DNA from 2 places in the Exiguobacterium sp. HSB13 genome. Region 1 is predicted to be linked to the other one. Evidence: predicted binding sites of a transcription regulator. Region 1 holds the regulator's gene; the other holds the start of a gene.

What was found. Region 1 encodes Rex, which represses fermentation and respiration genes when NADH is low (regulators of the CRP and FNR family bind a similar motif). Its sites were predicted from a motif close to TTGTGAAATATTTCACAA; they were not measured.
Region 2: ACZGCQ_RS15385 (formate/nitrite transporter family protein) is a predicted target of Rex. The motif match lies at 1,886-1,903, and genes of this name have one in related genera.

The regions. Positions count from the first base shown of each region.
Region 1 is NZ_JBUZOM010000001.1:2,238,958-2,244,348, forward strand. Features, by position in the region: gene ACZGCQ_RS11665 (S8 family serine peptidase) at 1-964, opposite strand, end outside; tRNA gene ACZGCQ_RS11670 (tRNA-Ala) at 1,189-1,264, opposite strand; gene tatC (twin-arginine translocase subunit TatC) at 1,370-2,149, opposite strand; gene ACZGCQ_RS11680 (twin-arginine translocase TatA/TatE family subunit) at 2,157-2,354, opposite strand; gene ACZGCQ_RS11685 (redox-sensing transcriptional repressor Rex) at 2,354-3,013, opposite strand; gene ACZGCQ_RS11690 (ATP-binding cassette domain-containing protein) at 3,181-5,082, shown strand; gene ACZGCQ_RS11695 (hypothetical protein) at 5,064-5,391, shown strand, end outside.
Region 2 is NZ_JBUZOM010000004.1:106,976-112,366, forward strand. Features, by position in the region: gene ACZGCQ_RS15375 (YitT family protein) at 134-1,000, opposite strand; gene ACZGCQ_RS15380 (hypothetical protein) at 1,279-1,740, shown strand; gene ACZGCQ_RS15385 (formate/nitrite transporter family protein) at 1,924-2,760, shown strand; gene ACZGCQ_RS15390 (YkvA family protein) at 2,793-3,212, opposite strand; gene ACZGCQ_RS15395 (aminopeptidase) at 3,311-4,534, shown strand; gene murB (UDP-N-acetylmuramate dehydrogenase) at 4,590-5,391, opposite strand, start outside.

The DNA.
Region 1 (5,391 bases):
TGACATCTGCTCCGAGTGCAATCGCATCATCAATCGCTTTAATGTAGATATCGCTGAATGTCGATGGCATTCCTGGATCGTTTCCGAAGACTTTCATCGCGAGGAGTTGTGTTTCCGGTGCGACCCCTTTGATACCACCGTTTGCTTCATCGCCGTTTGCTCCGACCGTACCCGCGACGTGCATCCCGTGCATCGATGCGCCCGCACCTAAATCACGGATTTCGCTATCGTGATCGGCATAGTTATAGCCATACGGTACTTTTTCCGTGAAGTACTTTCCTTTTAAGCCTTTTGTTTCTTTCGCACTATCGACTTTTGAAGAAGTCAAATCGATCTTCGTCTCTGGGCTCAAGACCATGTCCTTATGCGACGGATCGATTCCTGTATCGATGACGGCAACGATCGTTCCTTCCCCTTTAAAACCATAGTCCTGCCATGTTTCCTTCGCATTGACCATGTCCTTGCTGTACAGCATGTCTGGCTTTGCACCTTTAGCAACTTCCGGACGCGCGTATTCATGGGCGATATGTACGCTCTTGACTCCGCTCAGTTGTTTAATGTCTTCGATGTCCCCGAACTTGACTTCACCACTGAATCCATTGATGACGGTTGTGAAGCTTTCCTTATATGTAACGGGAATCGCCTTTTTAGCGATGGCTGACTTGACTGATTTTTGGACGTTGACGAGGCGATCTTTGATCGACTCTTTTTCGGCATTGCTCAATGTGCTATACCGCTTGTTTTGAGCCTGGGCGATTTGAATCGCCGGCTTCTCTTCCATCTCGATGACGACACGGACTTTATCCGATTGTTTGTAGTTCTTCTCTTGCCCCGATTTCTTCAGCGAGAGCGCTTGCGGTTTTTGACCCGTTGCTTTGTCTTGCGACGACAGTGCACCTTGCGCACTGACTAGATTGGAAGACGTCATTAAGACGGCTGCCATAAGTGCAATCTTCTTCTTCATGCGTTCGTTTTCCCCTTTTCTGTAAAACCATAGTAGTACTACTGATAAAACAGTTAAACGAAAATTCTGTATATTTAGTTTAATGAATTTAATGGAAATAAACAATTTATATCTGTCTATTTTTTTAATTTATTTGTTTTTCATGACATTTTATATTTTTAAGGAATTTAACTGGGAGTAAAATAAAAACTCCTCGACGCCTCGAGGAGTTGGATATTTGGTATTGGTGGAGACTATCGGGATCGAACCGACGACCTTTTGGCTGCCAGCCAAACGCTCTCCCAGCTGAGCTAAGCCCCCATGAATTATCTTTAGTATACGCATCACTAACTGCTTTATCAATATAAAAAGAACGCTTTCACAAAAAAGAATCCCTTCCAAAAATCGTCGGAAGGAATTCACGATTCATTTATTCAATTCACGCATCAAATCCGCCTGTCGTTCAAGCTCTGCCTGTTGCTCGAGGATCAAGACCTTTTTGTACGTCCGCGCAGAAATCAAGATACTGATCTCATAGAGAACGAACAATGGAACCGAGATCATCAAGTGTGACGTCACGTCCGGCGGTGCGATCAATGCCGCAACGACGAACAGCGCAAAGTACGCATATTTCCGATTCTTTCGCATGAAATATGGCGTCACGAGACCAAGACGTGTCAGGAACATCGTCACGACCGGCAATTGGAACAGAAGACCAAACGGCATCGTCAAGCGGATTAAGAAACTGAAGTAGTTCTCGACTCCAATGACTTGTTCGATTCCGAGCTCTTTCCCGAGATCCGTTGAGACTTCAAGCAAGAAGGGAAGCAACCAGAAATACGAGAAGGCTACGCCAGCCAAAAATAGAAAGAAGATGACCGGAATATACGTCAATGTCGCTTTTTGCTCCTTGTCATAAAGTCCTGGTCGAACGAATGCCCAGAGTTGATACATCCAGAACGGTGACGCTAAAATCAGCGCAATGATGAACGCAAGATTCAAATACAACATTAAAGGATCGGCGACGTTGAAGGCATTCAAACCGATGCCGAGCTCTTTTAAGTCCGCTTGCAAGAAGCGAACGAGCGGTCGGACGAGCGGAAATGCGACAGCGAACAGGACGACGACGATGATAAGCGACCAGACGATCCGCTTGCGCAGTTCGTCAAGGTGCGACGTCATGCTTTGCTCTTGATCAACCGTCATGATTCAATCACTTCTCTTTCGGTTCGTCCTTTTTATCGTCGTCCATGATGCCGTTCGTGGCATTCTTGAACTCTTTCAATGTCTGACCCGCAGCGCGTCCGAATTCTGGTAACTTCTTCGGTCCGAAGATGATCAACGCGACGACCGCGATTAATCCAATGCTCGCTGGTCCGATACCTAGTGTGAGCGGGATAAGGTTTTCCATTATGATTTCACTCCTTCAGCTGATTGCGAATAATGCTTCATGAAATAAACTAACGACTGCAACTCGATCGATAAATCGATGTGATGGACCCGGACGCTCGCTGGCACGTTCAACCGCGCTGGCGTAAAGTTCAGGATGCCTGTCACACCATACTCGACTAACTCATCCGCTACTGACTGTGCGAACTGCGATGGAACCGTCAAGATGGCAACATCGACCTGATTCGCTTCGATTTGTTCTTTCATGTCCGAAACATGATAGATTGGAACGTCATGCGTCGTTGTTCCGACCTTCTCTTCGTCCGCATCAAACGCAACGACTATCCGAGTACTATTATTCTTTAAAAAGTTATAATTTGCAAACGCTGTTCCGAGATGACCGACCCCGATTAAGGCAACATTCGTCACCTCATCTTGATTCAAGGTTTTGCGGAAAAACGTTAAGAGATGTTGAACGTTATATCCATACCCCTTCTTCCCTAATGCCCCAAAGTAGGAAAAATCGCGACGAATCGTTGCTGAATCAACCTTCACCGCCTCGCTTAACTCAGCAGAAGAGACGCGGAGCTTGCCTGAATTGTATAAACTTTGGATGAAGCGATAATATAGCGGCAACCGTTTTGCTGTCGCTTGTGGAATTTTTGTGTCTGGTCCATTCATCCTGCAGTTCCCCCTTCGGCCACATCCATCGTGGCACCCAAATCTTTGCAAAAAGCTTTCTACTCTCCTTGATTGTAAACCACTTCACATAGAGTCACAAATAATATATTCCGCAGGACCTCGCGCTTTTGTTCGTGATAGACTAAAGGGTGGAAGGATGGATGGAAATGATACTCTTACAAGTCAATCAACTCTCGAAATCATTCGGCGTCGAGCCGATTTTAGAAAATATCAAACTGGAAGTACAAGAGCGGGATCGGATTGCGCTCGTCGGACGAAACGGTGCCGGTAAATCGACCTTGCTCAAAATCATCGCTGGTGAACTCAGTCATGACTCGGGCGACATCATGAAAGGCAAGGATGTCAAAATCGGTTATCTTGCACAAGACAGTGGTCTCGAATCGAATGAGACGATCTGGAACGAGATGCTGACCGTCTTTGAACATCTACAGGAACAAGAACGGACACTGCGCCGGATGGAAATCGAAATGGGCATGGAGCATATCTTGAACGACCCGGTCGCTTACGATCGTCTCTTGAAGACATACGATCAAGCACAACACGACTTCTCAGAAGCCGGTGGTTATCAGTTCGAAGCGAATATCCGCTCCGTCCTGCACGGCATGCGCTTTTATCCGGATGATTACTCGCGCCGGATTCAGACATTATCCGGTGGTCAACGGACACGACTCGCCTTAGCGAAGATGCTTCTGCAAGCACCAGAGCTCCTCATTCTTGATGAGCCGACCAACCACCTTGATATCGATACACTCGCTTGGCTCGAAAGTTACCTCGGCGGTTATCGTGGCGCCGTCCTGATCGTCTCACACGACCGGTACTTCCTCGACCAAGTCGTCAATGTCGTCTATGAGCTGTCGCGCAATGTCTGTCGTAAGTTCACCGGGAACTACACGAAGTACTTGGAACAAAAAGCGGCCTTGTACGATCAAGAAATGAAACAGTTCGAACAGCAACAAGAAGAAATCGCGAAGATGCAGGACTTCATTCAACGCAACATCGCCCGGGCGACGACGACAAAACGTGCCCAAAGTGTCCGGAAACGGCTCGAGAAGGTCGACCGACTCGACCGACCAGATGGGGATGAACGTAGCACGGTCCTGTCCTTCCCGATTGAAAAACAGAGCGGGAACGATGTTCTTCAAGTCAATCAACTGGCGATTGGTTACGAAGAAGCTGTCTCAAAAGACATCACGTTCCGCTTGCAACGCGGTGAATCACTGGCACTCGTCGGACCAAACGGAATCGGAAAGTCGACGCTCTTGAAAGTTCTCGTCGGTCGCTTACGCCCCCTATTCGGTGATTTCCGATTCGGAACCGGCGTCTCGATCGGATATTACGATCAAGAGCAGGCGGAACTCAATGACCGGAACCGTGTCATCGATGAGATTTGGAACGAATGGCCATTGATGCGTGAACAAGAAGTCCGTTCTGTCCTCGGACAATTCTTGTTTAGCGGCGACGATGTCTTCAAAATTGTCCATGAGTTATCCGGTGGCGAACGCGGACGTCTCGCACTCGCAAAACTGAAACTACGGAAGACGAACGTCCTCGTCCTCGATGAGCCGACGAACCACTTGGATTTGGATTCGAAGATGGTCCTTGAAAACGCCCTCGTCGACTACGAAGGAACGCTGTTATTCGTCTCTCACGACCGTTACTTCATAGACCGGATCGCGACACGCGTCATTGAGATGAGTGAAGCGGGTGTGACGGAATACCTCGGTGATTATTCGTACTACACGGAGAAGAAGGCGGAGCAAGAAGAGATTGCTCGTCTTGAAGCGGAGGAAGCAAAAGCCGCAAAGGTCACGGCGTCGAAGACGATCGATAAAGAAGCACAGAAAGAAGAACGCAAGCGCCGTCAGCAAATCGAACAGCTTGAACAAGATATCGAACGGCTCGAACAGCGTTCGGCGGAAATTGAACAATTACTCTGTGAACCAGAAGTCTTCAATGATATTCCGAAAGCAACGGCTCTTTCAGCAGAACGTGATCAAATTGATGTTGATCTACTCGAATTGATGGAACGATGGGAGAACCAACACTGATGCGGACGAAAAGCTTTTTCATCAACTTGATTCAAGGACTGCTATCCGGCATTCTTTATTTCGTACCGATGTATGCGGACTACGTGTCCACCTTCATCCGACCGGATGCTTTTAATGCTGCGCTTCCTTTGTTTCTTCTGATTTCTTGTATGATCGGTCTCGTCATCCAGACATGGAGCGGTCTCTTCGTCAGTTTACTCTCAGGACTATGCTGTACGCTCCTGACGACACAGCTATTCGTCGAACTCAATGACCCGTTGATCCTATCGTATTACGGTAGTGTCTCACCGCTCACCGCTTTCTTGATCA
Region 2 (5,391 bases), on a different contig from region 1:
AAGCCTGTCTATTTTTTGAATAGGGATAATGATCGAAAAAGTGAATAATACTAATAAAAAAGCAGGAAAGATGATGCAATACGAGAAGCTGTTTTAAGAAGATAAAAAAAGCACAGCTAAGCTGCGCTTGATGTTAAAACGAATACGAATGTTCCTTGTAGTTTCCGAAAACCATGTGGATTTCCGAGAATGTAACGAATGCATTCGGTTCGACAGAAGAGACGATTTCTTGCAAACGGACGATTTCGTTATTTTGAACGACGACATAGACCATTTTTTTCGTTCGGTTGGAGTATCCCCCACGTGCATCAAGAATCGTGACGCCACGTCCGAGTTCTTTTGTGATGACTTCATTGATTTCATCTGCTTTCTCACAAATGATGATACATTGCTTAGAAGCAGAATAGAAGCTGTAAACCGTCTGAAGGGCTTTGGCGCGAACAAAGCTCATGATGAGAGCGTACATAACATGTTTAAGATCAAAGACCCACCATACTAGGATGTAGATGACAAGATCTTGCATCAGAAATATACGAGGAAGTGGCCAGTTATGAAAACGAGCAAAGAAAAACTTTCCAAGAATATCAAGCCCTCCAGTTGAAGCACCACCGAAGAAGATCAATGCCATTGCGAGACCAGAAACTAGACCAGCAAAGATAGAAGCGACGAGCGGATCATTTAGAGATTCCGGAACGATTTGAGTAGGGATCCAGTCAATTAAAAAGGAAGAAGCAATGACGATAATTCCAGATAAGAACATGAATCGTTTGCGCAGGAAACGGAAACCTAAAAGGAAGAGGGGAATGTTTAAGAGCAATTGCGTTAATCCGATTGGCGTGTGGAAGAGCTCTTGAATAATGAGCGTGATCCCCATGATACCACCTGATCCGATATCATTTGGAGATAGTAGTAGGCTGATGTAAAGGGAATACAGCAACGTACCAATGATTAAGAAACTGATTTTTTCAACTCTCTTTTTCTGTGGGTGTGTTGTAGTCATGGCAATATGATGAGTGACCTCATGCTCCTCCTTCTGTGAGTATCTGCCTGCAAGAGTACGCTCATATGCATAAAATTTCAACCCTTCTTATGAAAAAAAGATGAAAAAGGGTACGTTTTTTTAGGAAGGTGATGAAAATGAAGAAAATGTTATGGATTCTTGGTTGTATCTGCTTAGGAATACTAGTTGGAATTCGTCTTTTTGAACAACCCAACGAAAAAAATCAATCATCCATTTGGCATGATGGTGATCTTGTAGCGAGACAAGTGGGGGCCTCGATGACGAATACGGTAGCGGTTCGTCAACTAGCCGAACAACTTCCGTTCTCATCAGAATTAAAACAGGTAGATGTTGAAGGAGAATCGTTACGTCTTGCCTATGAAGTGACAGGAAAAGAGCGACAAGCTTGGATCGGTACCGATACTGGGACACTACAAGTGAATCAGGATTTTTTAAAGGCTCGATTATCTAAAGTTCTGATGCATCATACGCTTGTTTTATTTTCAACGATTCCTGATTTAACTGACCTGGAAATTCACTACACGGATCCGTATTCAGGTGCAGATTTTACGATGGACCGGAAAACATTCGACGCCTATACTCCGACCGATATCGAACGAGCTACTTCGTCTTCTAGACGCTTTAATCGTGTCGTCATTGATGGCTATGTGCTTGATGAATCAAGACGAAATACTTTCTTTGAACGCTTCGCATCACGACTACGAATTCAAACTAATTAGTTGTATAAAGCAAGAAAAGGCATTTTTCACAATCTCGACACAATGATATCGTTTACATCTCGTTCTTTTATAAAAACGATAAAACAGGTCTATTCAATACTTGAACATCTTTTAAGATGGAAGTATGATAATAAATGAACAAACATTGTGAAGTGTTGAACAAAAGAAAGAGAGGTTTCTACGATGAACGAGGTAGAAGCATTAGAAGGATTACGGAATAAAGCAATCAAGTCGACGCGCATGCTACAAATGCGTCCTCTCGAGTATTTAGTTCGTGCCATGCTAGCGGGGATTTTCATTGGATTTGCAATTATTTTTACCTTAAAAGCAATTAACGGTCTATATATGGCGGAGTCACCTGTTGCGACACTTGTCGGTGGACTGACCTTCGGAGTGGCACTTGTCTTGATCGTTTACGGTGGGGCAGAGCTGTTCACAGGAAATACGATGTATTTCACGACGGCGACGATGCGCGGCTATACGACGAAGATGGATACGATGAAGGTCTGGTTAATCTGTCTAATCGGAAATGGACTTGGAGGATTGGCGTTTGCGCTACTCTTTTCCCAAACAGGAATCATACAAGAGCTTGGTATGAACAATTGGTTGTTTGCGGTATCGGAAACGAAAATTCATCATACGACGTGGGAAATTTTCACGCGGGCAATCTTCTGTAACTGGATGGTCTGTTTAGCGATTTTCATTCCAAAGAATATGAAGAATGAGTTGGCGCAAATCATGATGATGATGGTACTTGTTGCAGTATTCTTCGCATCGGGATTTGATCATGTCATCGCCAATATGGCATTGTTCTCTATTGCATTAGTCGTACCACACCCGGATACGATCACATTTGCAGGAGCGATGCACAATCTGTTACCGGCTTTAGCTGGTAACATCATTGGTGGAGCAGTCTTCATGGGAATGATTTATACGTGGTTGAATAAAGAAAAACTAGAGGTGGATGAATCACGTCAATCTACGGCACCGGTTCATATCGCTTCGAAGCAAAACGCATAAAAAAGGGCAGCTGTTGCGACAGCTGCCTATTTTTATTCCATATGTTGAAAGCGATCGACGTCTGCTGCGAGTTCTTCATAGATCGTTTCGACGATTTGTGCGTCATCAAAGAGCCCGAGGACGTTATCGTCCGGTAAGGCGTCAACAGGAGACGTGAAGTACAGAACGGCCGTCAACAATAATTGTTCCTGTTCCGCATGCATTTCAAATTTTTTCTGATAGAGAGCACGAAGCATTTCAAGCAGTTGTTTTAATTGAAAATAAAGGACGAGTTCTGCCTCGCGTTCGATGTCCGAGCTTTCTGTAGACGCGATATCTTGCGTCAAGTGCGCAAGTCCGACTTCTGCTCGAACTAACAATTCTTGTTGTGCTTTTTCATCCCCAACGAGGTCGAGTGCCTGTCGGTGAAAATACGTATAAGCCGATTTAAAATCTCCGGGTGTAAATTCCATGGTGATGCCTCCTTCTATTCTCCTTCTAGTTTCGCCTTATTTCTTGCAAAATTGCAACTATTTCGTGAAAATAAAGATACAAGAAAGGGGATTACATAATGCCGACACAAGCAGAATTACAACAATACGCGTCTTTAGCCGTGCGTACTGGAATTAATCTACAACCAGGACAACAACTCGAGGTGCGTGCAGGAATCGAAAATTTGCCGCTCGTTCGTGAAATCACGCGTGTTGCCTACGAAGTAGGAGCTACGCAAGTATATGTACAATGGTCAGATGATGAGATGACGAAAATCCGTTATTTCGATGCACCGGAAGAGTCGTTTGATACGTTCCCGGATTGGTTAAAAGCACGTTACGACCAACTGGCAGAAGAAAAGACAGCGTTCTTATCGGTCGTCAGTGAAGATCCAGATTTATTGAATGGCGTTGATTCAAGTCGAATCGCACGTGCGAATAAAGCAGCCGGTGTCGCTCTCGCTAATTGGCGGAAGTTCGTCATGAGTGACAATGTCAGCTGGTGTGTCGTAGCAGCACCTTCTGAAAGCTGGGCGAAGAAAGTATTCCCTGATTCAAGTGAGCCAGTTGAAGAGCTCTGGTCAGCTATTTTAAAAGCAACACGTGCCGATCAAGCGGATCCGGTCGCTGCATGGGCGGATCACGATCAAAATCTGCGTTCAAAAGCAAAATTCCTGACAGAGAAGAAATACAAAACATTGCACTACACAGCCCCAGGAACAGAATTATCAATCGAATTACCAGAACGTCACGTTTGGTTAGGTGGCGGTGGTCCGAATGCAGATGGTGTTGATTTCATCGCGAATCTGCCGACAGAAGAAGTATTCACGTTACCGAAAAAGACAGGCGTCAACGGGCACGTCTCGAGCACAAAACCACTTAGCTATAGTGGGAACTTGATTGATGAGTTCACACTCTGGTTCGAGAACGGAAAAATCGTTAAAGCGGAAGCAAAACAGGGTCAAGAAGCACTAGATGACTTGATTTCACTTGATGAAGGTGCACGTTATCTCGGAGAAGTTGCGCTCGTACCGCACCGTTCGCCGATTTCTGACTCGGGTATCCTATTCTATAATACATTGTTTGATGAAAATGCTTCATGCCACTTAGCGATTGGTCGTGCGTACTCGACATGTCTCGAAAATGGTCCAAGCCTTTCAGCAGAAGAACTAGAAGCACAGGGTGCGAACGACTCGATGACGCATGTCGACTTCATGATTGGATCCGCGGATCTATCGATTGAAGGAGAACTTGCGGACGGAACGCGTGAATCAGTCATGCGTGACGGAAACTGGTCGATCTAAACGAACAAAAAGGTGAGTCCGAATACGGAGCTCACCTTTTTCGTAAAATGATTGATTATGCTTCTTCACCGATGATTTTCACTTCTGTCTCAAGTAAGATACCGAATTTTTCTTGAACGGTTTCTTGGACATGACGAATGAGCGCGATATAGTCGGATGCTGATGCATTCTCGACGTTGACGATGAAGCCAGCGTGTTTCTTCGACACTTCAGCGCCACCGATGCGTGTTCCCTGTAAGTTGCTATCTTGAATCAGTTTCCCTGCAAAATAGCCTTCTGGACGTTTAAAGACGCTACCACAAGAAGGATACTCGAGTGGTTGTTTCGTTTCTCGCTTATGCGTCAAATCATCCATGACTTCCTTGATTAGTGCTGGGTCACCCTCTGTTAAGGCAAACCGACCTTCGAGGATGATATATTCTTTCTTCGAGAAGCAACTTGTCCGGTATCCCAGTTCGAGTTCATCATGCGAAATGTTTAACAGTTCTCCTTGTCGTGTCAATACAGTAGCGCTATGGAGACAATCCTTAACTTCACCACCGTATGCTCCCGCATTCATGATCAATGCGCCACCAATCGTTCCTGGAATCCCACAAGCGAATTCAAGACCGCTGAGCTGATGCGCGTAAGCTACACGTGAAGCTTCGATGATTGCTGCGCCACTTTGAGCGACGAGTTCATGTCCTTCGACCGAGATATCGGTTAACTTCTCAAAGGAGAGGACAATGCCGCGGATGCCACCATCACGAACGACAAGATTCGATCCGTTTCCAAGCAACGTCAAGGGAATACCTTGTTCGTAAGCATATCGGACGACAAAAGCCGTTTCTTCATAAGAAGTTGGGATGATGAATAAA